4 regions of the Serratia marcescens subsp. marcescens ATCC 13880 genome follow, and region 3 is predicted to be linked to each of the others. Evidence: predicted binding sites of a transcription regulator. Region 3 holds the regulator's gene; each other region holds the start of a gene.

The links. Region 3 encodes PurR, which represses purine synthesis genes. Its sites were predicted from a motif close to CANGCAAACGTTTGCNTG; they were not measured.
Positions count from the first base shown of each region.
Region 1: a site for PurR is predicted at 2,519-2,536, ahead of J0F90_RS24065 (nucleobase:cation symporter-2 family protein). Genes of this name have one in related genera too.
Region 2: a site for PurR is predicted at 3,977-3,994, ahead of tusA (sulfurtransferase TusA). Genes of this name have one in related genera too.
Region 4: a site for PurR is predicted at 4,723-4,740, ahead of cvpA (colicin V production protein). Genes of this name have one in related genera too.

Region 1 covers NZ_CP071238.1:5,031,891-5,039,294, reverse strand. Annotated here, with positions in the region: gene J0F90_RS24070 (AsmA family protein) at 1-936, opposite strand, end outside; gene J0F90_RS24065 (nucleobase:cation symporter-2 family protein) at 1,065-2,465, opposite strand; gene gltS (sodium/glutamate symporter) at 2,706-3,917, shown strand; gene recG (ATP-dependent DNA helicase RecG) at 3,960-6,041, opposite strand; gene trmH (tRNA (guanosine(18)-2'-O)-methyltransferase TrmH) at 6,038-6,733, opposite strand; gene spoT (bifunctional GTP diphosphokinase/guanosine-3',5'-bis pyrophosphate 3'-pyrophosphohydrolase) at 6,739-7,404, opposite strand, start outside.
Region 2 covers NZ_CP071238.1:201,222-208,625, forward strand. Annotated here, with positions in the region: gene glpB (glycerol-3-phosphate dehydrogenase subunit GlpB) at 1-852, shown strand, start outside; gene glpC (anaerobic glycerol-3-phosphate dehydrogenase subunit GlpC) at 849-2,048, shown strand; gene J0F90_RS00920 (DcrB family lipoprotein) at 2,082-2,645, opposite strand; gene J0F90_RS00925 (GNAT family N-acetyltransferase) at 2,726-3,160, opposite strand; gene J0F90_RS00930 (7-cyano-7-deazaguanine/7-aminomethyl-7-deazaguanine transporter) at 3,202-3,861, opposite strand; gene tusA (sulfurtransferase TusA) at 4,082-4,327, shown strand; gene J0F90_RS00940 (zinc/cadmium/mercury/lead-transporting ATPase) at 4,408-6,726, opposite strand.
Region 3 covers NZ_CP071238.1:2,288,215-2,295,618, reverse strand. Annotated here, with positions in the region: gene nemA (alkene reductase) at 1-539, shown strand, start outside; gene gloA (lactoylglutathione lyase) at 878-1,285, shown strand; gene rnt (ribonuclease T) at 1,365-2,048, shown strand; gene J0F90_RS11045 (Grx4 family monothiol glutaredoxin) at 2,117-2,464, opposite strand; gene J0F90_RS11040 (C40 family peptidase) at 2,881-3,699, shown strand; gene sodB (superoxide dismutase [Fe]) at 3,899-4,477, shown strand; gene cydH (cytochrome bd-I oxidase subunit CydH) at 4,544-4,633, opposite strand; gene purR (HTH-type transcriptional repressor PurR) at 4,958-5,983, shown strand; gene punR (DNA-binding transcriptional activator PunR) at 5,971-6,927, opposite strand; gene punC (purine nucleoside transporter PunC) at 7,051-7,404, shown strand, end outside.
Region 4 covers NZ_CP071238.1:3,549,740-3,557,143, forward strand. Annotated here, with positions in the region: gene J0F90_RS16940 (ABC transporter permease) at 1-69, opposite strand, end outside; gene J0F90_RS16945 (histidine ABC transporter permease HisQ) at 66-752, opposite strand; gene hisJ (histidine ABC transporter substrate-binding protein HisJ) at 835-1,617, opposite strand; gene J0F90_RS16955 (UbiX family flavin prenyltransferase) at 1,921-2,493, opposite strand; gene purF (amidophosphoribosyltransferase) at 2,626-4,143, opposite strand; gene cvpA (colicin V production protein) at 4,165-4,665, opposite strand; gene dedD (cell division protein DedD) at 4,900-5,637, opposite strand; gene folC (bifunctional tetrahydrofolate synthase/dihydrofolate synthase) at 5,638-6,903, opposite strand; gene accD (acetyl-CoA carboxylase, carboxyltransferase subunit beta) at 7,094-7,404, opposite strand, start outside.

The sequences.
Region 1 (7,404 bases), 2.4 Mb from region 3:
GATCGGGTCGATCAGATGGAAACCGCCGTTGATCACATCACTGGCATTGACGTTGAGTGAGCCGTCTTCGCTGCGCCAATCGCCTTTTTCGATGCTGACGTTTTGCAGCGACAGATCGAGATCGTTAAACGCCCACGCCTTGCCTTCCAGGCGCGCGTCGATCAGATCGAAACGCTTGAGGGTGACCGGCGGCAGGGCGGTAAAGCGCCGCATGAATTCCGCCAACGTCATCGGGGTCTGCAGGCGCACGCCGCTCAGCCGCAGGCGATCCACCTGCCAACTGCCGTCGGCGGCGCGGCTGGCTACGCCGGTCAGGTCGCCCTGCGCCAGATCGGCGCCGAAATTGTTCAACAGCAGCTGACCCTGCTTTTGCTCCCCCTGCACCAACACCTTCGAAGCGGGGATGCCGTTCAGCGTCATCGAACCGGCGCTGAACTGGAACTGATTGTTGTCCCCCAGCAGATGGCCGGCCAGCGGGCGCCACGGCGTGATGCCGGCATTGACCTGCTGCGCGTTGAGCTGCCACGCGTTATCGTTGGATTGCAGCGCCATGTTGCTCAGTTGCAGCACGTCGGCCTGTACAGGCAGCGCCGCAGTCTGCGGCTGCACGTTCAGCGTGCCGTCACGCAGCGTGACGCTGTGGAAATAGCGCGGTTCGGTGATTTGGCGCAGGCTGAGGCCGAGATCGACGCGTTTGGCGACCAGCGCCTGCGGCTGGCCGCTGCGCGCCAGCCGCACGTCTTCCAGAGCGATCTGGTCCGGTTGGCGCCACGAATGGGTGATTTTTCCTATCGACAGGCGGTATTCGCTGTTGTCGCTGATCCAGGCGCTCAGGCGGCCTGCCGCCCAGCGGGTTTGCCCGACCAGGTACAGCAGCACCACCGCCAGCACGATCAGCAGCAGCAACGTCAGCAACAGCTTTCCGATAAATTTCATCGTCTACATCCGCATCGGTCAAAAAAGATACCCTGTTTATGCCGCAATTGGCTGGGCATCTCAAGGGCAATGGTCTGATAGACAATAAAAAACGGCCGCAAGCGGCCGTTTGAACGCCAATGGGCGGGTTACTTTTTCTCGTGTTCCTGCGGAAACACCAGGTTCAGCACGATGGCGGTAATGCCGCCGGCGGCGATGCCGGAAGAGAGCAGGGTTTTCAGCCAGTCCGGCGCGAACTGCAGGATCAGCGGCTGCTGGGAGACGCCCATGCCGACGGCCAGCGACAGCGCCATGATCATGATGGCGCGGCGGTTCAGGCGCTCGCGCGACACGATGCGCACGCCGGAGGCGGCGATGGTGCCGAACATCACGATGGTCGCGCCGCCCAGTACCGGCTCGGGGATGTGCTGCACGAAGCCGGCCACCGCCGGGAACAGCCCCAGCGCGATCAGCATCAGCGCCACCACGAAGCCGACATAGCGGCTGGCGACGCCGGTTAGCTGGATCACGCCGTTGTTCTGGCCGAAGCAGGAGTTGGGGAAGGTGTTGAACACCGCCGACAGCATCGAGTTCAGGCCGTTGGCCAGTACGCCGCCCTTCAGGCGCTTCATGTACAGCGGCCCGCTGACAGGCTGTTCGGAGACGTCGGAAGTGGCGGTGATGTCGCCGATGGTTTCCAGCGAGGTGACCATAAAGATCAGCATCAGCGGCAGCAGCAGGTTCCAGTCGAAGCCCAGGCCGTAATAGAGCGGCGTGGGGATGGTGATCGCCGCCGTTGGAGCTGCCGGTGCGTCGGCGGGCAGCATGTCCATCGCCCAGGCCAACAGATAGCCGACCGCCATGGCGATCACCAGCGAAGCGACGCGCAGGTAAGGGTTGCGCTGGCGGTTCAGCAGGATGATGACCGCCAGCACCGCGCCGGCCAGCAGCAGGTTTTTCGGTGAGCCGAAGCTGTGATCGTTCATCGCGGCATAACCGCCGCCGATCGAGGTCAGACCGACCTGAATCAGCGACAGGCCAATGATCATCACCACGATGCCGGAAACCAGCGGGGTGATGATGCGGCGCGCCAGATGCAGCACGCGCGACAGTAAAATTTCGGTGCAAGAAGCGACCATCAGGGTGCCGAACAGCGCGGCCATCATGGTCGGCACGTCGGCGCCGCCGTTTTTCAGCGCCAGACCGCCCATGATCAGCGGCGAAACGAAATTGAAGCTGGTGCCCTGAATCGACAACAGCCCGGAACCCACCGGTCCCCAGGTTTTGATTTGCAGAATGGAAGCCAGACCGGAGGCGAACAGCGACATGCTGATGATGTGCTGGGTATCCTGTGCTGGCAGGCCCAGCGCCTGGCAGATCAGCAGAGCCGGTGTGATCACCGCGACGAACATCGCCAGCAGATGCTGGCCGGCGGCAAACAGCGTTTGCGGCAGCGGCGGGCGATCTTCCAGGCGATAAATCAGTTCACTGGCGCGGGGTTCTGAGGCGGCTTGGCGCGCGGCATCAAGCTCGGAGGATGACATGCTCATGGTGTGGCGTTTCCAGATACGGCAAAGCAGGCATTTTAATGCCCCGCCCCGCAAAAGCAAACGGTTGCGCGCAAATATTATGTTGCCGACTTTCTCGTTTATGTCGCATTTTCATTCATTTTTTCTTGTCATCTCAGCGTTTTTTACTTCTAATCCTGCACTCATCAAGTTTAAAAACTAAGTGGTTTTCTATAACTTATTATTTTTATTTGGATCTTTTCCCTTACATGGAGTACCTGGATGTTTCATCTTGATACTTATGGCACGTTAGTCGCGGCGACGCTGGTTTTGCTTCTCGGAGGCAAGTGCGTCAGAAGCATTCCCCTGCTGCGAAAATATACCATTCCCGCTCCCGTCGCCGGCGGTTTGCTGGTGGCCCTCCTGCTGTTAGCCCTGAAAAAGTTCGCCAACTGGGAAATCAGCTTTGACATGTCGCTGAAGGATCCGCTGATGCTGGCCTTCTTCGCCACCATCGGCCTGAACGCCAACCTGGCGCGGTTGCGCGCCGGCGGCAAGGCGCTGATGGTATTCCTGTTCGTGGTGCTGGGGCTGCTGCTGGTGCAGAACGCCATCGGCATCGGCATGGCGAAAATGCTGGGGTTGGATCCGCTGATGGGCCTGATCGCCGGGTCGATCACCCTGTCGGGCGGCCACGGCACCGGGGCGGCCTGGAGCAAGCTGTTCATCGAGCGCTACGGCTTTGAAAACGCGACGGAAGTCGCCATGGCCTGCGCCACCTTCGGCCTGGTGCTGGGCGGCCTGATCGGCGGCCCGGTGGCGCGCTATCTGGTCAAACACTCCTCTACGCCGGAAGGCACCCCGGAAGACAGCGTGCAGCCGAGCGGTTTCGAGAAGCCGGAAAGCGGCCGCCTGATCACCTCGCTGGTGATGATCGAAACCATCGCCATGATCGCCATCTGTCTGAGCCTGGGGCAGCTGATTGCCGGCCTGCTGAACGGAACGGTGTTTGAGCTGCCTAACTTCGTTTGCGTGCTGTTCGTCGGGGTGATCCTCAGCAACACCCTGGCCTTCACCGGTTTCTATACCGTGTTCGAACGGGCGGTATCGGTGCTGGGTAATGTCAGCCTGTCGCTGTTCCTGGCGATGGCGTTGATGAGCCTGCGCCTTTGGGAGCTGGCTTCGCTGGCGTTGCCGATGCTGGCGATCCTGGCGGTGCAGACGCTGGTGATGGCGCTGTACGCGATCTTTGTTACTTACCGGGTGATGGGCAAGAACTACGACGCGGCGGTGCTGGCCGCCGGCCACTGCGGCTTCGGCATGGGCGCCACGCCGACGGCGATCGCCAACATGCAGGCGATCACCGATCGCTTCGGCCCGTCGCATCTGGCGTTTCTGGTGGTGCCGATGGTGGGGGCGTTCTTTATCGATATCGCCAACGCCATCGTCATCAAGCTGTATCTGCTGCTGCCGGTGTTCCCGGCGGTGGGGTGATATCGCGAGTCACCACGAAAAGGGCGCCGCAGGCGCCCTTTTTTATGCGTTGGAGTAGCGCGCCTTCTCCGGCAGCCAGCGTTCGATCAGCGCCTGGGCGTGTTCCGGATAGTGCTGATGGAGATGGCGAGCGACGCGCTGCACTTCGGGGATCATCGCCTGGTCGCGCAGCAGATCCGCCACCTTGAATTCGGCACTGCCGGTCTGGCGGGTGCCCAGCAGCTCGCCCGGGCCGCGGATCTCCAGATCGCGCTGCGCGATGACGAAGCCGTCGTTGCTGTCGCGCAGCACTTGCAGGCGCGTTTGCGCGGTTTTGCTCAGCGGCGTTTTGTACAGCAACACGCAGTGTGAGGCCACGGCGCCGCGCCCTACGCGGCCGCGCAGCTGGTGAAGCTGCGCCAGGCCCAGCCGTTCCGGGTTTTCGATGATCATCAGGCTGGCGTTCGGCACGTCGACGCCGACTTCGATCACCGTGGTGGCGACCAACAGCTGCAGCTCGCCCTGTTTAAACGCCTGCATCACCGCCTGCTTTTCCTGCGCTTTCATGCGGCCGTGCACCAGCGCCACCTTCAGCTCCGGCAGCGCGGCTTTCAATTCTTCCCAAGTGGCTTCCGCCGCCTGCGCTTCCAGCAGCTCGGACTCTTCGATCAGCGTGCACACCCAGTAAGCCTGTCGCCCCTCTTCCAGACAGGCGCTTTTCACCCGCTGAATGATGTCGGCGCGGCGGGTATCGGGAATGGCGACGGTGGTCACCGGCGTACGGCCCGGCGGCAGCTCGTCGATGACCGAGGTATCGAGATCGGCGTAGGCGGTCATCGCCAGCGTGCGCGGGATCGGCGTGGCGGTCATGATCAGCTGATGGGCGTGGAAGCCTTGCTCTTCGCCTTTCTCCCACAGCGCCAGCCGCTGATGCACCCCGAAGCGGTGCTGCTCATCGATGATCACCAGCGCCAGGCCGTTGAACTGCACCTGCTCCTGGAAGATGGCGTGGGTGCCGACCACCATCGACACCTGGCCGCTGGCGATGGCTTCCTGCTGTGCAATGCGCGCCTTGCCTTTCTGCTTGCCGGCCAGCCAGCCGACTTCCAACCCCAGCGGTTCGAACCACTGGCGGAAGTTGTTGGCATGTTGTTCGGCCAGCAGCTCGGTCGGCGCCATCAGCGCCACCTGCTTGCCGTGCGCGATGGCGCGAAGCGCCGCCAGCGCCGCCACCAGCGTTTTGCCGGAGCCGACGTCGCCCTGCACCAGCCGCATCATCGGGAAGTCTTTTTGCATATCGGCTTCGATGTCGGCCACCACGCGCGTTTGCGCGCCGGTCGGCGAGAACGGCAACTGGGCGAGAAAACGGTTTTTCAGCCGATCGTCCGGCAGCAGCGGCTGCGCCTGATAACTCTGCGCGCCGGCGCGCACCGCCAGCATGCTGAGGTTATGCGCCAGCAGCTCTTCGAGGATAAGACGCTTTTGCGCCGGGTGTTTGCCCAGCTCCAGATCCGCCAGCTGGATGTCCGGCGGCGGGCGGTGCAGGGTGTGCAGCGCCTGCGGCAGGCTCATCAGGCCGCCGCTCAGCTCCGGCGGCAGCAGCTCGGCGATGGCGCAGGTATCCAGCAGCGCCAGCGCCTGATCGGTCAGCTTGCGCAGCGTGGCCTGCCGCACCCCTTCGGTGGTGGGGTAAACCGGCGTCAGCGACTCCTGCAGCTCAACCTCGCTGGTTTCGCCCTGAATACGGTATTCCGGATGGATGATCTCCGCGCCGTGGTTGCCGCGTTTGATCTCGCCGTAGGCGGTCACGCGGCGGCCGGTGGCCAGGCTGTTTTTCATTGCGGCGTTGAAGTTGAAGAACCGCATGGTGAGGATGCCGGTGCCGTCGCTGATCTGGCAGGTCAGCATGCGGCGGCGGCCGAAGCTGATGTCGCTGCGCAGCACTTCCCCTTCTACCGTGGCGTAGATGCCCGGCAGCAGATCGTTGATCGGGTAGAGACGGGTGCGGTCTTCGTAGCGCAGCGGCAGGTGCAGCAGCAGATCCTGAATGGTGTCGAGGCCAAGCTTGGCCAGTTTGCCCGCCTGGCTGGCGCCAACCCCGGAAAGCGTGGTGAGTGGGACAGCATCCAGCAGGCGGCCTTTCATTTGCGCACCGTCGCCTGCATGGCCGCCCACCATTCGGCGCTGGCGACCACCTGGCCCTGTTCGTCGATCTGCGGACGCGGCAGCCCCTTGCGCTTGGCCACGTTGGCCAGCACCGGATAGCCGCCTTCGAACAGCAGACGCTGCTGCTCTTCTTCGTCCAGCATGCTGTTGTCGCGGCGATACAGACCGGCGTTCTGCCGCTGGCGCTGCGCCTCATACAGGATCAGCGCGGAGGCCACGGAGACGTTGAGCGATTGCACCATGCCGATCATCGGAATGACGATGTCTTGATCGGCCAGCGCCAGCGCTTCTTCGGTGATGCCGGTTTTTTCCTGGCCGAGCAGCACGCAGGTTGGCCGGGTGTAGTCCACCTCGCGGAAATCGACCGCGCGCGCAGACAGGTTGGTGGCCAGAATTTGCATGCCCTGCGCTTTCAGGTGACCGACCGCGTCGCCGATGGTGGGATGGGTTTTAACGCTGACCCAGCTGTTGCTGCCGGCGGCGGAGGAAACCAGGGTGCGCATGCGGGTGGTGGGCCACACGGCGTGGACCTGATGCACGCCGACGGCGTCGGCGGTGCGGATAATGGCGGAGACGTTATGCGGCTTGTGCACCTGCTCCAGGCAGACCGTCAGATCCGGCTGCCGGGTCGCAAGCATTTCACAAATCCGCGCATAGCGTTCAGGACTCATAAGCGCTAGTTTCGGTTGCGGTTAACTTTGATCACATCCGGCATGATACGGATTTTACGCATAATGTTTGCCAAATGGATGCGATCGCGGGTGGTCAAGCGGATAAAGGCGCTATAAACCCGACCGTCTTTCTCTTCGGTGTTCAGGCTCTGAATATTGGACTCGGCCGCGTTGATCGCCGCCGTCAGGTTGGCCAGCGCGCCCTGGTGGTTAAACATATCCACCTTGATCTCGGCGATGAACTCCTGCTCGGTCTCTTTATCCCACTCGACCGCCATGAACTTCTCAGGCTCTTTCTGATAGCCGCGAATATTGCGGCAAGATTCATGGTGGATCACCAGCCCTTTGCCCGGACTGACGTGAGCGATAATCGGGTCGCCCGGAATCGGACGGCAGCACTTGGCGAAGGTGATCAACACGCCGTCGGCGCCCTTGATGGCCAGGTTGCGCACGCCGGAGGTGGTGCCCAGGCTGGACTGATCGCCCTGCAGGTTCTTCGCCACCACCACGCTCATGGCGTTGCCCAGGCCGATTTCCGCCAGCAGATCGTCCAGCGTCGCCAGCTTCATGCGGTCCAGTTCGTGCTGAATGTTTTCCTGCGGAATTTCGGCCAGCTTGCGGCTGCCGCCCAGCGCATGGTTGAGCAGACGGCGGCCGAGGCCGACGGAGTC
Region 2 (7,404 bases), 2.1 Mb from region 3:
TGGCGGCGCATCGCGGTGATCGGCATCGAAGGGTTCCTCGACTTCCAGCCGCAGATGGCCGCCGACGCCTTGAGCCGCGAGCTCGGCGTAGAGACGGAGGTAGCCTATCTGCACATGCCGGCGCTGGACAGATTGCGCAATAACCCCAGCGAGTTCCGCGCGGTGAACATCGCCCGGGTTCTGGATTTGATGGAAAGTCTGCCGCCGATGGCCGAGGAGCTGCGGCGGCTGGCGGGCGAGGCCGAGGCGCTCTTCCTGCCGGCCTGTCTGGGCCTGGAGGACGACGCGTCGCTGGCGGTGCTGCAGGATGCGGTCGGCAAGCCGATCCGGCTGCTGCCGACGCTGCCGCCTTCGGTGCCCGGCATGCGCTTGCATCAGGCGCTGCGGCGGCGTTTCCAACAGCTGGGCGGCGTTTTCATGCCCGGCGACAGCGTGCTGCGCGCCGAGAGCGAGGACGGTCGCATCACCGGTTTGTACACCCGCAACCACGGCGATATTCCGCTGCGGGCGCAGCAGGTGGTGCTGGCCAGCGGCAGCTTCTTCAGCAATGGGCTGGTGGCCGATTTCGACCGGGTGCGTGAGCCGATCTTCGGGCTGGACGTGCACAGCCGCGCCGATCGCGCCGACTGGAGCCGGCGCGAGCTGTTCGCGCCGCAGCCTTATCTGCAGTTTGGCGTGCGCACCGACGGCAGGCTGCGGGCGATGAAGCAGGGAGTGCCGTTCGACAATCTGTATGCCATCGGCGCGGTCGCCGGCGGCTACGATCCGCTGCAGCAGGGCTGCGGCGCCGGCGTGTCATTGATCGGTGCGCTGCACGTCGCGCAGCAGATCGCCGCGGAGGAGTGCGTATGAGCCTGCATCAGGACCACAGCTTTGAAAGCTGCATCAAATGTACCGTCTGTACCACCTACTGCCCGGTCGCCAAAGTGAACCCGCTCTATCCGGGGCCGAAACAGGCGGGGCCGGACGGCGAGCGGCTGCGGCTGAAAGACCCGGCGCTGTACGACGAAGCGCTGAAATACTGCACCAACTGCAAGCGTTGTGAAGTGGCCTGCCCGTCCGACGTCAAAATCGGCGACATCATTCAGCGCGCCCGCGCCGACTTCGCCCAGAGCAAGCCGACGCTGCGTGACGCCATCCTCAGCCACACCGATATCATGGGCTCGCTGTCGACGCCATTTGCGCCGATCGTCAACGCCGCCACCGGGCTGAAACCGGTGCGCAAGCTGCTGGACAAGGCGCTGAAGATCGATCACCGCCGCGAACTGCCGAAATACTCGTTCGGCACCTTCCGCCGCTGGTACCGGCAGCAGGCGCAGGCGCAGCAGCGTTACGCCGAGCAGGTGGCGTTTTTCCACGGCTGCTTCGTCAACTATAACCACCCGCAGCTGGGCAAGGATTTGATCCGGGTGTTCAATGCGCTGGATATCGGCGTGCAGTTGCTGAAGCGCGAGAAATGCTGCGGCGTGCCGCTGATCGCCAACGGGTTTATTGAGCAGGCCAAAAAGCAGGCCAGGGTTAACGCCGAGTCGCTGCATGAAACGGTGCTGGAGCGCGGCATTCCGGTGGTGGCCACTTCATCGAGCTGCACCTTCACCCTGCGCGACGAATACCCCCACTTGCTGGACGTAGACACTACCCCGGTGCGCGATCGGGTGGAGCTGGCGACGCGCTATCTCTATCGCCTGATCAATCAGGGGCGCAGCCTGCCGCTGAAACGCACGCCGCTGCGGGTGGCGTATCACACGCCTTGCCATATGGAGAAGATGGGCTGGACCGCCTACACCCTGGAGCTGCTGCGGCAGATACCGGGGCTGGAGCTGGTGGTGCTGGATTCGCAGTGCTGCGGCATCGCCGGCACCTACGGGTTCAAATCGGAGAACTACGCCACGTCGCAAGGCATCGGCGCGCCGCTGTTCCGGCAGATAGAAGAGAGCGGGGTGGATCTGGTGGTGACCGACTGCGAGACCTGCAAATGGCAGATCGAAATGTCCACCAGCAAGCGCTGCGAACATCCGATCACCCTGCTGGCGCAGGCGCTGGCATAAAACGAAAGGGCCGGCAGGCCGGCCCCTGCGGGATTACTGCTTCAGCTTCAGGGTAGAGATGATGCCTTCGGCTTCAGTCTGCGCCTGCTGCTGATTGTCTGCCGGCAGCGTTACCTGGATGGTCAGCATGTTGTTGTTCAGCGAACCGATCAGGACGGAAGAATAAGCCTTTTCACCGCCGCTGGTGATGATGCTGTCCAGCTGACGCAGCGGCACGCCGTTGACGTCGAGCGCCTTGTTGGTGATCACCTGCAGGTTGGCGTCACGCGCGCGCTGGGTATTCTCCAGGCGTTTGGCCAGAGTCTCCAGGCTGTCGGCGGTCTTGTCGCCCAAGATGACGATCACCGCGCGCTGGCCGGTGCTGTCTGCGTAAACATGCATGTTGTTGGCCTGGTTGCCCAACTTGCCGCTCTGATCCGCCATGCCGACCGGCAGGGTGAACGCCAGTTTACCGTCCAGCAGGCTCACCTGCTGCCCGGCCGGCGCGCTGGCCGCCGCGCCGTCTGGCGCTGCCTTGGTGTCTTTGGTTTCGCCGTCGCAGGCCGCGAGGCCAAGCGCCAGCAGGCTGATACCCATCAATTTCGCTACTTTACGCATCGGGCTTCCTTCTTCCTTTCCGGTAGGGATTCACTGTCGTATCGCAACCTATTCCAGGTTGAAATGCAAGGCAGATGTTGTCACAAGTTTTTTTCCAGTAATAGCCGATAATCAGCCACTTCGCCTTTCTTTTCCAGCTGAACAATCTGATAGTGGTGGGCGATCAGCATCGTCAGCATGGCGCGGAACCGGTTACGGGTTTTGACCGTCAGTTGGCGATAGCCCTGCGCCCGCGCCCAACGTTCCTGTTCAGCCAACAAGGCCTGCGCCACGCCGTGGCGACGAAATGCCGGCAGCACGCCGCCCAGCCAGCTGTAAAACACCGTTTCCTGCCGTTGATAACCGAGTTTGAAACCGGCCGGCTGTCCGGCTATCTCGGCGATCAACAGGCTGGCGGGGGCGGCGCCGATGCGTCGCTGCAGATCGGCCAGGCTGTGCAGGCCGCCGAATTCGGGGATGCGTTGGTAAAGGCGGTGGATGTCTTCGAGCGTGGCGGTGCGGACGATTGGGGTCATGAGCGGCCTCCAAAGGATAGGGCCGCCCAGAATAGCACGACTCAGCCCGGCAGCAGGCCGCCGCTGCGCGCCGCGATGCGTTTGAGCAGCATGTTCAGCAACACGCCGTACATCGGCAGGAAGAACAGCAGGCAGATCATCACCTTGAAGCTGTAATCCACCAGCGCGATCTCCACCCAGTTGTTGGCCATGAAGGGATCGCTGCTCTTATAAAAGGCGATGAAGAAGAACGCCAGCGTATCGCTGATGTTGCCGAGGAACATCGCCGCCGCCGGCGCCACCCACCAGGCGCTGCGTTGGCGCAGGCGGTTGAAGACGTGTACGTCGAGGATCTGGCCGAGCACATAGGCCATAAAGCTGGCGACGGCGATGCGCGCCACGAACAGGTTAAAACTGCTCAGCGCCGCGAAGCCCTGCCATTCTCCCTGATAGGTGACGGTGGAGATCACATAAGAGATGAACAGCGCCGGCACCATCACCGCCAGGATAATGCGTCGCGCCAGCGGCGCGCCGAAAATGCGTACGGTCAGATCGGTCGCCAGGAAGATAAACGGGAAGGTAAAGGCGCCCCAGGTGGTATGGAAGCCGAAAACGGTGATCGGCAGCTGCACCAGGTAGTTGCTGGAGGTAATGATGGCGATATGAAACAGCGAAAGCCAGACCAACGCGGTGAAGCGCTGCTGTGCGGTAAACGAATACATGTTGTAGCCTTTTTAGCAGTGGGGTGAGGGAACCCAGTGTGTCTTGTCAAAACAGCAAAAAACGCTGCGCGGCGGCATGATACGCGTTTGCGCAACCAATGCAATGGTTAAATTTAACGCAAACGTTAACGCATCTTGCGCAGAAAAACTACCGGCGTAAACTAGGCGCTAATGAGATGCGGCGAGCGTTCGCCGATCGTTTTTGAACGAGAAAAATTGCATGACTGACTTATTTGCCCAGGCAGACCAGACGCTCGACGCGCTGGGGCTGCGTTGCCCGGAACCGGTGATGATGGTGCGCAAAACCGTGCGCCATATGGACAACGGCGAAACGCTGCTGATTATCGCCGACGATCCGGCCACCACCCGCGATATCCCGGGGTTCTGCCGCTTTATGGAGCACACGCTGGTGGCGCAGGAGACCGAGCAGGCGCCATACCGTTATCTGCTGCGTAAAGGCGTCTAACGGCGGCGCGGCCGAGTTAAAAGTTCTCTCCCCCAAATGACAACGGGCGCGGTATGCCGCGCCCGTGTTTGTTTCCGAACTTAGCTGCGTTTTCTCAATAGCCGCAGCGCGTTGGCGGTGACCAGCGCGGTGGCGCCGGAGTCGGCCAGCACCGCCAGCCACAGCCCGGTCAGCCCCAGCAGGCTGGTGATAAGGAAGACCCCTTTCAATCCCAACGCGATGGTGATGTTTTGCCGGATATTGGCGTGGGTGGCGCGCGAGATGCGGATCATCTCCGCGACGCCCACCAGCCGATTGTGGGTCAGGGCGGCGTCGGCGGTTTCCAATGCCACGTCGGTGCCGCTGCCCATGGCGATGCCGATGCTGGAGGCTTTCATCGCCGGGGCGTCGTTGATGCCGTCGCCGATCATCGCCGTCGGGCGCAGTTCGCTCAGTTCGGTGACCGCGCTGACCTTATCTTCCGGCAGCAGACCGGCGCGATAGTCGAGGCCCAGCTCGCCGGCGATCGCCGCGGCGGCGCGCGGGTTGTCGCCGGTCAGCATCACGCCGCGAATGCCCAGCGCGTTCAGTTCGGCTATCGCCTGCCTGGCGTCGCCGCGCAGCGTATCGCGCAGCGCCAGCAAACCGATGGGCGCGCCGTCTTCCAGCACCACCACCGCCGTTTTACCGGCGTTTTCCAGCTTGTCTACCTGGCTCTGCCATTGGGCGTCGAGCAGGCCCGGCGCCAGCTTGCCCGGCGCACTGATCAACACGGTCTTGCCGTCCACGATCCCTTCCACGCCGACGCCGGCCAGCGCGCGGCGCGCCTGCGCCAACGGCAACTCAGCCCCGCTTGCGGCGGCGCGGTTGATGATCGCCTGCGCCAGCGGGTGATGTGAACCGGCTTCCACCGCGGCGGCAAGCTGCAACAGCCGTTGTTCGGTCAGCGCGCCGATAGGCAGCACGTCGGTGACCGTCGGCTTGCCTTCGGTCAGGGTGCCGGTCTTATCGAAGGCGATGGTTTGAATCTGGCCCAGTTGCTCCAGCGCCGCGCCGCCTTTAATCAGCGCGCCGCGCCGCGTGGCGGCCGCCAGCCCGGATGTGATGGCCGCCGGCGTTGAGATCACCAGCGCGCATGGACAGCCGATCAGCAGCAGCGTCAGGCCGCGATAGATCCAGGTCTCCCACGGCTGTGAGAACAGCAGCGGCGGTACCAGGATCACCGCGACCGCCAGCAGCATAATGGCCGGGGTGTAGTAGCGGCTGAAGCGATCGAGGAAGCGTTCGATCGGCGCGCGGCGCTCTTCGGCCTCTTCAATCAGCTGCAAAATGCGGTCGATGGCGTTTTTGCCAGGCTCGGAAATCACCTTCATCTGCGCCGCCTGATCGACGGACAGGCTGCCGGCGGCCACTTTCTCACCCTGTTGGCGCTCGACCGGCACTGATTCGCCGGTCAGGGCGCTTTCATCGAAGCTGGCGAACGGATTGAGCAGCTCGGCGTCGGCCGGCAGGCGCCCGCCGGGCGCGATTTCAATCACGTCGCCGGGGCGCAGGCTGGCGACCGGCACGCGTTTGCGTTCCGTGCCTTGCAGCAGCAGCGCATCTTCAGGCACCAGCTCCATCAGCGCCGTCACCCCGCGCCGTGCGCGGTTGGCGGCGTAGGATTCCAGCAGTTCGCCGACCATAAACAGCAGCAGCACCATCGCCGCTTCGGCGGTGGCGCCGATGAACAGCGCGCCGATGGCCGCCACGCTCATCAGCGTTTCGATGGCGAACGGCGTGCCGGAACGAATCAAACGCAGCGCCTTGGCGGCGACCGGCGCCAACCCGACCAGCGTGGTGGCGATAAAGGCGATGCGGCCCAGCTCCGGGTTAACCCGATCCAGCGCCCAACTGACCAGCATCAGGGTGGTTAACAGCAGCAGCGGCGCGAATTCGCCGAAGCGTGAGGTTTTCGGCGCGGCGGCTTTGGCGGTTTGAGCGCCGAGCAGGGTAAAACCGGCCTGGGCGACCGCGTCCTGGATCCGCAGGCTGATATCGGACTGCGCGTCGACCACCAGTTTCTCGGTGGCGAACAACACGCGCGCGCTGTCGACGCCGGGAAGTGCCGTGACGGCATTTTCGATTTTTTTGGCGCAGCTGGGGCAGTCCATGCCGGTGACTTTCCAGCTGAAACGTTGGCTGCCGGAAGGGGGAGCGGCGGCCAGCCTGTCGCTTTCCTCGTCCGGATCGTCGGGGGCGGCGGTGCAGCAGCCGCTATCGCCATGATCGTGATGATGGTGGGCGTGTTCGGCCTGTGCGGCGGCGTTTTTCGGCTCGCTGCTGCAGCCATGCTGAGTTTTGCTGTGGCTGTGGTTGCAGCCGCAGCCGCCTTCGGCGTGGTGATGTTCCTGATGATTATGGTTTTGCTGATTGTGCATAACGTCCCCCTTCGGGCTGTTAAACGGGTTTGCTCAGCTGACTCTACACCCTGGAGTCCACTCCAGAGTCAAGCGCCGGATGAGAATTATTGCTAACGGCGTTCGGGCGTAGAAAAGGGGGATTCATTCAATAATGAATAATGCGAATTTAAATATATCGGCTTTTCTTATCCCCTATTTGGGCGAAAAGGCTCGCTGCCGTTAGTTTAAATAAGAAAATAATATTCCTATAGAAACTAAAAAATCGCCCGACCTAATAATAAAGAGTTATTAATCTATAACTCTTTAGCAAAATTTACCTTTGCCCCCGAGTAAAGCCAGCATGATTCGCTTGAGTCTGCAGGCCGCATTGCTATTGAAGTTTGGTGCCAACTTATCCTCATCAAGTTTCATTTGCTTTGTAAAGAAGCCTAAAAAGCAGCATAACAAACTTTCGTTGCGATAATAAATGGTTGATTATTTTATGTGCAGTTTTACGGTCCTGCCTATAATTGGAATCGATTACCATTTTTAATGGTGATCTTATTTGCTGATATATATGCATTAATTCTACCTAACACACTGCCGGTAACGGCGCATAAGCCCCTTCCAGCAAGCTTGAGGTTCATTAACCGTGGCTTACGGGGAGGTTATGTCTATCTGTCTGATTGATATCAATCAGGTAATGAGTGGAATCGA
Region 3 (7,404 bases):
TGCACCAGTTCATGTCACCGGCTTCCAACCAACGCACCGATCAATACGGCGGCAGCATCGAGAATCGCACCCGCCTGACGTTGGAAGTGGTCGACGCCACCATCGCCGAATGGGGTTCCGAACACATCGGTATCCGCATCTCGCCGCTGGGGCCGTTCAACGGGCTGGACAACGGCGAAGATCAGGAAGAAGCGGCGCTGTATCTGGTGGAAGAGCTGAATAAGCGCAACATCGCTTACCTGCACATCTCCGAACCGGACTGGGCCGGCGGCAAACCGTATTCCGACGCCTTCCGCGACTCGGTGCGCGCCCACTTTAAAGGGGTGATCGTCGGCGCCGGCGCCTACACCGCTGAAAAGGCCGAAGCGTTGATCGAAAAAGGTTTTATCGACGCGGTGGCCTTCGGCCGCAGCTACATCGCCAACCCGGATCTGGTAGAGCGTTTCCGTCAGCACGCCCCGCTGAACGAACCTAAGCCGGAAACCTTCTACGGCGGCGGCGCCGAAGGCTATACCGACTATCCGTTTCTGGCGAAGTAACCCGTCCTGACTCCAACGGCCACGCAATCGCATGGCCGTTTTTTTTATGCGTCGCGCGCAAAAAGGCCCGCTCGAGGCGGGCCGGTGTTCCCTGGTGTTGATCTTTATTGCCGTTCGATTTTTACACGATCGCCGCTGGAATAGATAATTGATTGTGCAGATCAATTACTCTGTATCGATCGGTACGCTCGATCAATATTTAGACACCCGCGACGCGAGACCATAAAGTGACATTGTCACCAACTCGTTACGTTGAATTCCCTTGCGGGACAAGGCTATACTCGCTTGTGCTTCAATCCACCCGCCGTCTGCCACGGCACAGTCAATTCAGAGGAATTATGCGCTTACTCCATACCATGATCCGCGTCGGTGACCTGCAACGCGCCATCGACTTCTACACCAAGGTATTAGGCATGCGCCTGCTGCGCACCAGCGAAAACCCGGAGTACAAATACTCCCTGGCTTTCGTCGGCTATACGGAAGAGAGCGAAGGCGCGGTTATCGAACTGACCTATAACTGGGGCACCGACAGCTACGACATGGGCACCGCCTTCGGCCACCTGGCGCTGGGCGTGGACGACGTTGCCGCCACCTGCGACAGCATCCGTCGCGCAGGCGGCAAAGTCACCCGCGAAGCCGGCCCGGTGAAGGGCGGCACCACGATCATCGCCTTCGTCGAAGATCCGGACGGCTACAAAATTGAGCTGATCGAAAACAAACACGCCGGTCAGGGCCTCGGCCACTAAGCCTCCCCTTCAGGGCGCGCTGGCGCCCTGCTGATTCTCCGCGCGATAGCGCCTGCAACCAGGCGCAAAATTTGCCATAATGCGCGCTGCATTCGATGAAGATAAGAAACTGATGGCCGAAAAAAGTGATCTTAACGCCCTGAGTGGTCGTTTTCGTGGGTTTTATCCCGTAGTAATAGATGTTGAAACCGCCGGCTTCAACGCCAATACCGATGCGTTGCTGGAGATCGCCGCCGTCACGCTGAAAATGGATGAAGATGGCTGGCTGCAGCGGGACGAGACCCTGCACTTCCACGTGGAGCCTTTCGAGGGCGCCAACCTGCAGCCGGAAGCGCTGGCGTTTAACGGCATCGATCCGCACAACCCGTTGCGCGGCGCGGTCAGCGAATACGACGCGCTGCACGCCATTTTCAAAGCGGTGCGCAAAGGGCTCAAGGATCGCGGGTGCAACCGGGCCATTATCGTGGCGCACAACGCCAACTTCGATCACAGCTTCCTGATGGCCGCGGCCGAACGTGCCGGCCTGAAGCGCAACCCGTTTCATCCGTTCGCCACCTTCGACACCGCCGCGCTGAGCGGCCTGGTGCTGGGCCAAACGGTGTTGGCGAAAGCCTGTATCGCGGCCGGTATGCCGTTCGACAGCAGCCAGGCGCACTCTGCGCTGTACGACACCGAGCAAACCGCCCTGCTGTTTTGCGAGCTGGTTAACCGCTGGAAACGTCTCGGCGGCTGGCCGCTGCCCGCCGGCGATCTCGCCGAATAAAATCAACAAAAAAGGCGGCCCAGTTTGCACTGGCGCCGCCCGTTACGCGATAATCGCAAGCCCGTCGATTAAGACTGCTGGTCTTCTTGCGCTTTATACTTTTCTGCCGTTTCTTTGATCAGTTGCTGCAGTTCGCCGCGCTGATACATCTCGATGATGATATCGCAACCGCCAACCAGCTCACCATCTACCCACAGCTGCGGGAACGTCGGCCAGTTGGCGTATTTTGGCAGCTCGGCGCGGATGTCCGGGTTCTGCAAAATGTCCACGTAGGCGAAACGCTCGCCGCAGGCGGACAGCGCTTGCACAGCCTGCGCGGAAAAGCCGCAGCTCGGCAGCTTTGGCGAACCTTTCATGTACAGCAGAATCGGGTTTTCAGCGATCTGGTGCTGAATTTTTTCAAGTGTCGTCGTCATTTATTGCTTCCTCAAGCCACATTTCATGGCTACAACATGCATCATGCGGGCTATTGTAGCGGCTGGAACAGTCGCAAGAAAACGCCATCTTTTGCAAGGATATTCGCCCGCCGCCGATCGCGTTTCACCGGCCACGTCATTCCGGTCAAAACATACGTTGAGAATAACATTTTTAATCCGACCATTTCACTAATATATTGCGCCGCGATGACGGCGCGGCTTAATTATATCCGCCACCGTCGCCTGGCGCTTTTTTATACATCAACAGGCTGATTTTAAACCAAAAAAAATGTCATTAACGTTTTCTCACAATATGGATTATTATTTATGAGTTCTTCGCTGTTTTATATGGCGAAGTTCGGGAATACTGTAACTCTTTCGATATCCGTTTCGGGGCCAAGGTTGGTGACGTCGACATGCGTTTAATTCTTACGCTCTTTGCGCTGCTGTTTACGCAGCTCTTCTTCAATCTGGCGCACGCTGCGCCACAGGCGCGCGTTGCCGCCGAGCAGCGTAAAAGCCATGTTAATGAAGCGCGGCCCGATGACCGCAGAAAAAAGAAAGCGGATAAAGCCGCCAAAAAAGCCAAAGTGACGGCCCCCGAGAAAAAAACCAGGACCGCCAAGGTCAAAAGCGAGAAAAGCGCGAAAAAGATCGTCAGCGCCAAACCCAAGGCCAAAGCGCAGAAAATCGCCAAGATTAAAGTCACCCCGCCGAAAAAGGGCTATAAAAAAGGCTATGGCCGCCACCGCGACGCCGGTATGGCTACCGCCAAGCTGGCGCGTGATGAAAAACCGTTGAAACTCAGCCCGGCGCACAAAAAGCGTTACCAGCACGCCAAGCAGACTGCGATGGCCAAGCTGATGGATCAGATGGGCAAACCTTACCGCTGGGGCGGCAGCTCGCCGCGCACCGGCTTCGACTGTAGCGGACTTATCTATTACGCCTATAAAGACGTGGTGAAAATCAAGATGCCGCGCACCGCCAACGAAATGTATCACCTGCGCGACGCGGCGCCGATCAAGAAAAGCGAACTGGAAAGCGGCGATTTGGTGTTCTTCCGCATCAACAACCGCGGCGTGGCGGATCATGTCGGCGTCTATCTCGGCAACGGCAAATTCATCCAGTCGCCGCGCACCGGCGAAGAGATCCGCATCAGCCAGCTCGACAACGACTATTGGCAGAACCACTACATCGGCGCACGCCGCGTAGTGACGCCGAAAACCATCCGTTAACTCCCTGCTCTGCGCGGTTGCGGCCCCGGTCGCAACCGCCTGCTCAAGCTATCGCCCATCGCACCTCCCCACGCGCATTTCTCGCTTTTCTTCCTGTTTTTTATGATGAAAATTGTTAAGATTGAATGACCACAATAAAAAACGGCCCATCTGGCTCCCGCCTCGGCGGGAAAAAAGTGGCGCTGTAAAGGAGGAAGCAATGTCGTTTGAATTACCTGCATTACCGTATGAGAAAAACGCGCTCGAGCCGCACATCTCCGCCGAGACCCTGGAATACCACTACGGCAAACACCACAATACCTACGTAGTTAACCTGAACAACCTGGTGAAAGGCAGCGAGTTCGAGGGCAAATCGCTCGAGGAGATCATCAAGACCTCCAACGGCGGCGTGTTCAACAACGCCGCGCAGGTGTGGAACCACACCTTCTACTGGCACTGCCTGTCGCCACAGGGCGGCGGTGAACCGCAGGGCGAACTGGCGGCCGCGATCGTCAAATCCTTCGGCTCTTTCGCTGCGTTCAAAGAACAGTTCACCGATGCCGCCGTGAAAAACTTCGGCGCCGGCTGGACCTGGCTGGTGAAAAAACCGGACGGCGCGCTGGCGATCGTCAACACCTCCAACGCGGCAACTCCGCTGACCGGTGAAGATAAACCGCTGCTGACCGTTGACGTGTGGGAACACGCGTATTACATCGATTACCGCAATGCGCGTCCAAAATACCTGGAAAACTTCTGGGCGTTGGTCAACTGGACATTTGCGGCGGAAAACCTGGCGTAAACGCAGGCCTTGCCTAAGTAACGAGGCGCAGCCAGAGGCTGCGCCTTTTTTAAAACCGGCGGGAGATCAGTTCAACGCGGCGACAAAGCTGAAAGCGATGATCATCGCCAACGCGCCGACGGTAGTGAACAGAGACATCTTCAGATCGGTATCCATGACAACTCCTTTAAAATGGGCTTTCCTAAGGATAAAAGGCGCACAATTAGTACGTCAAATCATTTTCCCACAGTTCGCCGATAAAATCTTGTTATCATTTCCCGGTTTATAATCTCGATTACCTCTTCCACTTTTGTTCAATATGCGACAAAATTCGCAGTTCACAACTGCGTACCGGCATCCATGCCCCTCCTGATTAAGCGCTGAAGACTTCAACACACTAAAAACTCAGTTTTCGCTTCTCTGGAGAAGGATCTACGTAGGCAAACGATTAACATCACACTTACATGCTGTAAACATGTGAGTTCAGGAGTCATTCCTTACATGGCAACGATTAAAGATGTGGCCAAACGCGCGGGCGTTTCCACCACCACCGTTTCGCACGTCATCAATAAGACTCGTTTCGTCGCCGAAGAGACCAAAGCGGCCGTGTGGGCCGCCATCAAAGAGCTGCACTACTCGCCGAGCGCCGTGGCGCGCAGCCTGAAAGTCAATCACACCAAGTCGATCGGCCTGCTGGCCACCTCGAGCGAAGCGCCCTATTTTGCCGAAGTGATCGAGGCGGTGGAAAACAGCTGCTACAGCAAAGGTTACACCCTGATCCTGTGCAACTCGCACAACAATCTGGACAAGCAGCGCGCCTACCTGGCGATGCTGGCGCAAAAGCGCGTCGACGGCCTGCTGGTCATGTGTTCCGAATACCCGGATCAACTGCTGGGCATGCTGGAGGACTACCGTAATATCCCGATGGTGGTGATGGACTGGGGCGCCGCGCGCGGCGACTTCACCGACACCATCATCGATAACGCGTTCGAAGGCGGCTATCTGGCCGGCCGTTACCTGATCGAGCGCGGCCACCGCGATATCGGCGCCATCCCGGGCCAGCTGTCGCGCAACACCGGCGGCGGCCGTCATCAGGGCTTTATGAAGGCGCTGCAGGAAGCGCATATCGACATTCGCGAAGAGTGGATCGTCCAGGGTGACTTCGAGCCGGAGTCCGGCTACAAGGCGATGCACCAAATCCTGTCGCAAAAACAGCGGCCGACCGCGGTATTTTGCGGCGGCGACATCATGGCGATGGGCGCCATCTGCGCCGCTGACGAGCTGGGGCTGCGAGTGCCGCAGGATATTTCCGTGATCGGCTATGACAACGTGCGCAACGCCCGCTACTTCACCCCGGCGCTGACCACCATTCACCAGCCGAAAGAACGCCTGGGAGAAATGGCCTTCACCATGCTGCTGGATCGCATCATCAGCAAGCGCGAAGAATCGCAGGTGATCGAAGTGCATCCGAAGCTGGTCGAACGCCGTTCGGTCGCCGATGGTCCGTTCATCGACTACCGCCGCTGATCATCTTCCCTGCCGGAGGCCTGCGCGGCTTCCGGTGCCGCCTCACTCAGCCACTCCTGATTCAGCGTCTCGCCATCGCCCAAGTACGCCAGCAGCCAGCTCATCGCCGGTGACGGTTTATCCTGTTGCCAGGTCAGGCAGCAGGGGCTGGCGGGAAACGGCTGCTGCAACTGCAACGCCTTCAGCTCACCGCACTGCACCAGCGGCAGCGCCAGATGCGCCGGCATCATGCCGACGCACAATCCGGCGCACAAACAGTCGAGCGCCGAGGTCCAGTCCGGCACCACCAGCCGCCGCTGGTTATCCAGCGTCCAAGTGACGCGCTTGGGCAGATTGCGCGAGGTGTCTTCCAGACAAAGCGCAGGGTATGGCCTCAACCGATCGTCATTCAATGGCCCTGCCAGCTGCGCCAACGGATGCTGTGGGCTGACTACGCACAGCCAGTTCATATCCCCCATGTCGCGGAAAGCGAAGCCGCCGCCGACCGGCACCGCGCGCGTGGCGCCGATCGCCATGTCCACCCTGCCGTCCACCAACGCATCCCACACGCCGTTGAACACCTCGGGTTGCAGCATCAGTTCAACGTCGGGGAAATGGCGGTAGAAATCCAGCACCAGCTGGCGGCTGCGCTGCGGTTTGACGATGATGTCGACTGCGATATTCAGCTGGCCGCGCCACCCGTTGGCCACCTGTTGACAGTGGCGGCGGGTGTCGAGCATTTTTTTGATAACAACTCGCGCATCCTTGATAAACAGCGCGCCGGCCGGCGTCAACTCCACATCACGGTGACGCCGCTCAAACAGCGGCACCGCCAGCCATTGTTCCAGTTGCCGCACGGTATAGCTCACCGCCGACGGTACCCGGTGCAGCTCCTGCGCCGCCGCGCTGAAACTGCCGGTGCGCGCCACCGCGTCAACAACTTCAAGAGAATATTCAGACCACATCGCTTTGCCTTCAATTTTTTTAACAGCACTTTGCAAATATTACCGTTTCACAAGCAGAGATCCAGCCGGATACACTGGCCGGCGCTAAAAACCTGCGACACTAAAATATTAACGAGAAATACCATGCGAAACTCCTTTGGTTTTATGTTCTACCTCGCCGGCCTGAGCATGCTGGGTTATCTGGCGACCGATATGTACCTGCCCGCCTTCGGCGCCATGCGGGAGGAACTGCAAATTTCCGCCGGCGCGGTCAGCGCCAGCCTGAGCATCTTTCTGGCCGGCTTCGCCTTCGCGCAGTTGCTGTGGGGGCCGCTCTCCGACCGACTGGGCCGCAAACCGGTATTATTGATTGGCCTGTCGCTGTTCGCGCTCGGCTGCCTGGGCATGCTGTGGGTGGAAAATGCCGTGCAGCTCTGGATACTGCGCTTTATTCAGGCCGTCGGCGTCTGTTCCGCCGCCGCCATCTGGCAAGCGCTG
Region 4 (7,404 bases), 1.3 Mb from region 3:
CACGCCGGTGAAGCGGTAGCCGTCACTCCACAGCAGCGACTGCCAATACTGTTGCAGGATCTCGATCATAGTTCGGCCCTCTTGACGCCCAGTGAGTAACGCCGTTCAAGCCACAGCAGCACGCCGTTGGAAACGGTAGTGAAGATCAGATACACCACGCCGGCCACGATGGCGAAGAAGAACGGCTGATAGGTGCCTTTTCCCGCCAGCTGCGTGGCTTTGACCACATCGTTCAGGCCGAGAATCGACACCAGCGCCGTCGCCTTCAGGATCACCTGCCAGTTGTTGCCGATGCCCGGCAGGGCGAAACGCATCATCGCCGGGAACAGAATGCGCCGGAAGATCTGCGCGCCGCTGAAGCCATAGGCCGTCGCCGCTTCGATCTGCCCTTTCGGCACCGCCAGATAAGCGCCGCGGAAGGTCTCGGTAAAATAAGCGCCGTAGATAAAGCCGAGGGTAATGATGCCGGCGCCGAGCGGATCGATATCGATCTGCGCGAAGCCCAGCAGCGTAGTGATATTGTTCAGCGCGATTTGCAGACCGTAAAAAATCAGCAGCATCAGCACCAGATCGGGCACGCCGCGGATCAGCGTGGTATAGGCGCCGAACAGGCCGGAGATAAAGGGGTTATGAGACAGTTTGCCACCGGCGCCGATCAGGCCGATCACCACCGCCAGCAACACGGAACTGAGGGCCAGCTCCAACGTCACCAGAGCCCCCTCGAAAATCAGTTGGGAATAGCCTTGCAGCATCTACTTCACCCTGTGGTCTAGGATCCGAACCATCGGGGCCGGCACGCCGGCCCCGCAGTCACAGCATGGAACGGTAAGCGGATTACCCGCCGTAGACGTCAAAGTCGAAGTACTTTTTCGCGTATTTGTCGTAGGTGCCGTCTTTGCGCATCTCGGCGAAGGCTTTGTCCAGCGCCGCTTTCAGCTCGGTATCGGTCTTGCGCAGCCCCATGCCGGTGCCGACGCCGAAGAACTTGTCATCCTTCACCGATTCGCCGGCGAACGCATAGTCTTTGCCCGGCGGCTGTTTCAGGAAGCCGTCGCTGCCCGCCACTTCATCCTGGAAGGCGGCGTCGATACGGCCGGAAGCCAAATCGGCGTAAACCAGATCCTGGTTCTGGTAAGGCACGACGGTGATGCCCTTCGGCTGCCACATGGCGTTGGCGTAGGCTTCCTGGGTGGTGCCCTGCAACACGCCCACACTCTTGCCTTTCAGGGCGTCCACGGTAGGCAACAGCTTGGACCCTTTCGGCGCGATCAGACGCGCGTTGGCGGCATACAGCTTGTCGGTAAAGGCGATTTCCTGCTGGCGTTTTTCGGTGATGGACAGCGAAGAGATGATGGCGTCGATTTTCTTCGCCTTGAGGGATGGGATCAGCGCGTCGAAGTCGCTCTCCACGAAGGTGCATTGGGTATTGATGCGTTTGCACAGCTCTTTGGCCAAATCGATGTCAAAGCCAACCAATTCGCCTTTGGCGTTTTTGGATTCAAACGGTGCGTAAGTCGGATCGGTGCCAATCTTCAGCGTGGAAGGAATGGCGGCAAAGGCGCTGCTGGCGGCGCTCAAAGCCAGAACTAACGGCAAAATCAAAACCCGCTTTTTCATAAATTACCCTCAAATTGATTTTTTGATGCCACTACGGGCATTACTTTTCCCCACCAAATCAATTTGCAGTAATCGTGCCACATTAGGTGCTACGGGCGGAGGGAACGGCTCCGGCCTTCACAATACTGTTTCCTGGGACGATAACCGCAAAATTAAATCGGCCGCTCGGGGCCGCGCCACTGGCAGCCGCGATAAGGCGGCGCCATGAAACAGTGAACGTGATGAAGTGGGATCATTATGGTGCATGCGCCGCCCTAATTCAGTGCGGTGTTGCACAAATGTGCCAATTTGGGGATGAAAATGTTAATCAGCACCCTGCCAGCGGGTGAACAGATCGGCCGGCAGTTCGATATCAAACTGATCGATCACCCGATTGACGGTCTGATCGATGATGTCTTCCACGCTTTTCGGCTGGTGGTAAAACGCCGGCACCGGCGGCATGATCGCCGCGCCCATCTCCGCCGCCTGCGTCATCAACCGCAGGTGTCCCAGATGCAGCGGCGTTTCCCGCACGCACAGCACCAAACGGCGGCGCTCTTTGAGCACCACGTCGGCGGCGCGGGTCAGCAGCCCGTCGCTGTAGCTGTTGACGATGCCGGACAGGGTTTTGATCGAGCATGGCAGGATCGCCATGCCCAGGGTTTTGAAGGAGCCGGAAGAGATGGCGGCGGCGATATCGCGCGCATCGTGCACCACGTCGGCCAACGCCTGCACTTCACGCAGGCTGTACGGCGTTTCCAGCGCCAGCGTCTGCCGTGCAGCGTTGCTCATCACCAGATGGGTTTCCACCTCTGCGACGTCGCGCAAAACCTGTAACAGGCGCACGCCGTAGATCGCGCCGCTGGCGCCGGAAATGCCGATGATGAGTCGTTTCATGGAAAATGGCCTCTGCCGTAAAAAGTAAGATCAGGCAGACTTTGCCGCAATGGCGAGGGATAAGCAAGTTCACAGGAGCAAGGCGCACCGCCGCAGACGCGGCGATGCCCCCCGAGTAATCAACGCGGCCGGTTAGCCTTCGTTGTGCAGTTCCAGATTTTCCGCTTCGGTTTGCCCTCGCAGCGCCTTGGCGTCGTCGCTGCGCAGCGACTCCAGATATTCCAGATAGCTTTGATCGACGTCTTTGGTCACGTAGATGCCGTTGAACACCGAGCATTCGAACTGGGTGATGTCCGGGTTCTCTTCGCGCACCGCTTCGATCAGATCGTCCAGGTCCTGGAAGATCAGCCCGTCGGCGCCGATAATCTGGCGGATTTCATCCACTTCACGCCCGTGGGCGATCAGTTCGTTGGCGCTCGGCATGTCGATGCCGTAGACATTCGGGAAACGCACTTCCGGCGCGGCGGAAGCCAGGTACACACGCTTGGCGCCCGCTTCGCGCGCCATCTCGACGATCTGTTCCGACGTGGTGCCGCGCACGATGGAGTCATCCACCAGCAGCACGTTCTTGTCGCGGAACTCGGCGCGGTTGGCGTTCAGCTTGCGGCGCACCGACTGACGACGCGCCTGCTGGCCCGGCATGATAAAGGTGCGGCCGACGTAGCGGTTCTTCACAAAGCCCTGGCGGTAGGGTTTTTCGAGAATGCGCGCGATCTCCAGCGCGATGTCGCAGGAGGTTTCCGGGATCGGGATCACCACGTCGATGTCCAGATCTTCCCATTCGCGGGCAATCTTCTCACCCAGCTTCTGGCCCATGCGCACGCGGGCGCTGTAGACCGAGATCTTGTCCATAAAGGAGTCCGGGCGCGCGAAATAGACGTATTCGAACAGGCACGGGTTGGTTTTTGGGTTCTCTGCGCACTGGCGGGTGAACAGCTGGCCCTTGGTGGTGATGTACACCGCTTCGCCCGGCGCCACGTCGCGCAGGAACTCAAAGCCCAGGGTATCCAGCGCCACGCTCTCGGAAGCCACCATGTACTCGCTGCGGCCATCCTCCAGCGTGCGCTTGCCGATCACCAGCGGACGAATACCGTTCGGATCGCGGAACGCCAGCAGGCCATGGCCGATGATCATCGCCACGCAGGCGTAAGCGCCGCGCAGTTGCTGATGCATGGCGGCGACCGCGGTAAAAATGTTGTCGGCCTCCAGCGGATAATGCGGGAAGCGATCCAGTTCGCTGGCCAGCACGTTCAGCAGGATTTCCGAGTCGGAGGTGGTGTTGACATGGCGGCGGCCGCTTTCGAACAGCTTTTGGCGCAGCTCATGGGCGTTGGTCAGATTGCCGTTGTGGGCCAGCGTAATGCCGAACGGCGAGTTGACGTAGAAAGGCTGGGCCTCAGAGGCGCTCGAGCTGCCGGCCGTCGGGTAACGCACATGGCCAATGCCCATGTTGCCCTGCAAGCGTTGCATATGGCGCGCCTCAAACACATCTTTCACCAGGCCGTTAGCTTTACGCAAACGGAACCCGTTGTGGGCGTCAATGGTGACGATGCCTGCGGCATCCTGGCCACGGTGCTGAAGCACCGTCAGCGCATCATAAATCGACTGGTTTACCGGCATGAAACCGGCGATACCGACAATACCGCACATGTTGTCTTTTCCTCATCAGCGCTACCGCCCCGGCAATTGGGTCGGCAAGAAACTCGACGTGCTCTGCAGGTAGTCAAAGAACCACCTGATGACGTAACTGAACTGGGGAATGAGCTGTGACTGTTTCCAGTCGGCACTCTGTGAAAAGCCGGTAAAGGTATCCAGGAAGAACAGGATCGCCGCGACGATCAATACTCCGCGCAGCGCGCCGAAGCAGATGCCCAACACCCGGTCGGTGCCCGACAACCCGGTTTTCTCTACCAGTGAGCTAATCACATAGTTAACAATAGCCCCTACGATCAAGGTCGCGATGAACAAAATCGCGATCGCGATGCCGTTTCGCACCAGTTCATCTTCAAAACGAGTGAAATAGACCGCAAGGTAAGAGTAGAAATGGCTGGCAACAAAAAACGCACATCCCCATGTCACAAGTGACAATGCTTCGCGAACAAACCCTCGGATCAGGCTCACCAGAGCCGAAAATCCAATCACCGCTATAATGACGTAATCAATCCAGACCATGAACTATTCCAATGATGAATCGCCCCTGCATCCAATTCGCGGCGAATTCTAACAGAAAAAGAAAACGTTTGCGTAGGGGATTTCCTACCACGTTACAAATAAAAAGCGGCGATCAAAAAATTCCCAATCGCCGCGCCTACATAGGTGATTTCGCCTGTAAAAGGCGCGGTTTTTCTCGCTTTATCTCCACCACTCCTTAATTCAGGGGCGCATCGTGCTGCGCCCCTGCGGGGTTTAACGGCCGTACGGCTTCACCTGCCCGCTCAGCCCGCTGATCGAGTTCAGCGACGGCAGCGCCGCCTGCAGCTTCTGCTTGGAAGCGTCCGGGCCGACATAGATGCGGGTGATCTGCCCCTGCACCGGCGTTGACGGCACGGTAAAGGCGCGATAGCCCGAGAGGCGCAGCGAGGCGACAATCTCGTTCGCCTTGGCGGCATTTTTCAACGCCCCGAGCTGCACGACGTAGGCTTGCCCGGCCGGCGCTTTTTCTTCCGCCGGTTTCGGCTGCGGCGTCGGTTCAGGTTTCGGCGTCGGCTCCGGCTTCGGTACCGGCTTCACTTCCACCGGTTTCGGTTGCGGAGCCGGTTTCGGTTTCACTTCCACCGGTTTGGTTTCTACCGGTTTCGGCTTGGGCTGCGGCACCGGCTGAGGACGCGTCTCGACCGGTGGCGGCGCCACCTGCGCTGGCTGCTGAGCACCTTGTCGCACCGCCTGTTGCGCCGCCGCTTCGTTGGCCGCCTGCTGTTCGACCAGCGCGCCCGCCCCTTCCGGCGGCTGCGCCGGCAACGGTTGCGTCACCGGTGGCAGCACGTCGTTCTCTTCGACGTCGCCCGCCTTCGGCACCAACGGAATGGCCGCGAATTCATCCTCGTAATGCTTCTTTTTGCCGTCCAGCAACCCTGGCAGGATGATCACCCCCAGCGCCACCAGAATCACGGTTCCGACCAGTCGGTTCTGAAATTTACTCGCCACTCACACTCCCCGCATCTCGTCTAACGCCGCCATCACCTGCGCCACGGTGTGGAACGATCCACAGACGATCACAATATCCTGTTTATCAGCATCCTGCATAGCCTGCCGCCAGGCAGTTTCGACATCATTAAAGCGGCGCGGTTCCGTCAGATGTTGCGCCAGTTGTTCGACGCTGGCGCCGCGCGGCCCGTCGAGCGGCGCGCAGTACCATTCATCCACCTGCTCGCTGAGGCAGGCCAGCGTGCCGGCGATATCCTTGTCCGACAGCATGCCCACCACCGCGCGCACCTTGCCGCCGTTGCGCGGCAGTTTGGCCAGACGCCCGGCCAGATAGCCGGCGGCGTGCGGGTTGTGCGCCACATCGAGGATCAGCGTCGGCTCCCGCCGCACGATCTGGAAACGCCCCGGCAGTGTCGCCTGCTGCAGCCCGGTGAAAATCGCGCGTTCGTCGATTTCCAGCGGGCTGCAGTTGAGCGCCGCCAGCGCGGTAGCGGCGTTGGCCAGCGGTACGTTCGGCGTCGGCAGATCGGTCAGCAGCGTGTCGCCGCCCTGCCACTGCCAGCGATCGCCCTGCTCGCTGAAGCGCCAGGCTTCACCACGGCGAGACAGCGGCGCGCCCAGCGTTTCGGCAACCTGACGAATGCTGTCCGGCATATCGGGTTCACCGACCACCGCCGGTTTGCCGCTGCGGAAAATGCCGGCCTTTTCACGGCCGATGCTTTCGCGATCGTTGCCCAGCCAGTCGGTGTGATCGAGCGCAATGCTGGTGATCACCGCCACGCTCGGATCGACGATGTTAGTGGCGTCGAGACGCCCGCCCAGCCCCACTTCCAGGATCACCACGTCGAGTCGCGCCTGTTTGAACAGCTGCAGCGCCGACAGGGTGCCGAATTCGAAATAGGTCAGCGACGTTTCGCCGCGGCCGGCTTCAATGGCGGCGAACGAGCGGCTGTGCTCCGCTTCGCTCAGCTCTTCGCCCTGAATGCGCACGCGTTCGGTATAGCGCACCAGATGCGGTGAACTGTAGACGCCGACGCGCAGGCCGGCGGCCAGCAGAATAGCTTCAAGGGTGCGACAGGTGGTGCCTTTGCCGTTGGTGCCGGCAACGGTGAACACCGTGGGTGCGGGGGTCAGTAAATCCAGATGCGCCGCGACGCGCTGTACGCGCTCAAGGCCGAGTTCGATCGCCTGGCTGTGCAGACGTTCCAGATAGTAAAGCCACGAGCTCAATGGCGACGTGGCTTGGGGAATTTGGTGGTTTTGCATGAGTCCCATCACTGAACTTGGGTTCATTAATCCATCAGGGCACCACCCTCACCGCGGTAAAGGCGATGCGCTTCGTGACTGCCGCCAGCCTGCAAACCGCAGCGGAAAGGCTACGGCCGGCAGGGAGCGGGCATCAGCCGTCACTTAGCCACAAAGTGGCGGCTGAACCCGGGCGGGATCTGTCTTTGCCTCAGGCGTCGGCCTGCGGCTCCGGCTCAATGACCGGCGCGGCCTCATCGAAATGCGGCTGCGGCTGGTTGGTCAGCTTGGACAGAATGCTCGCCAACGTTTGGCGCATTTCCGGACGGCGAACGATCATGTCGATCGCGCCTTTTTCGATCAGGAACTCGCTGCGCTGGAAGCCCGGCGGCAGTTTCTCGCGCACGGTTTGCTCGATAACGCGCGGGCCGGCAAAACCGATCAGCGCTTTCGGCTCGGCGATATTGATGTCGCCCAGCATCGCCAGGCTGGCGGAGACACCGCCCATGGTCGGGTCGGTCA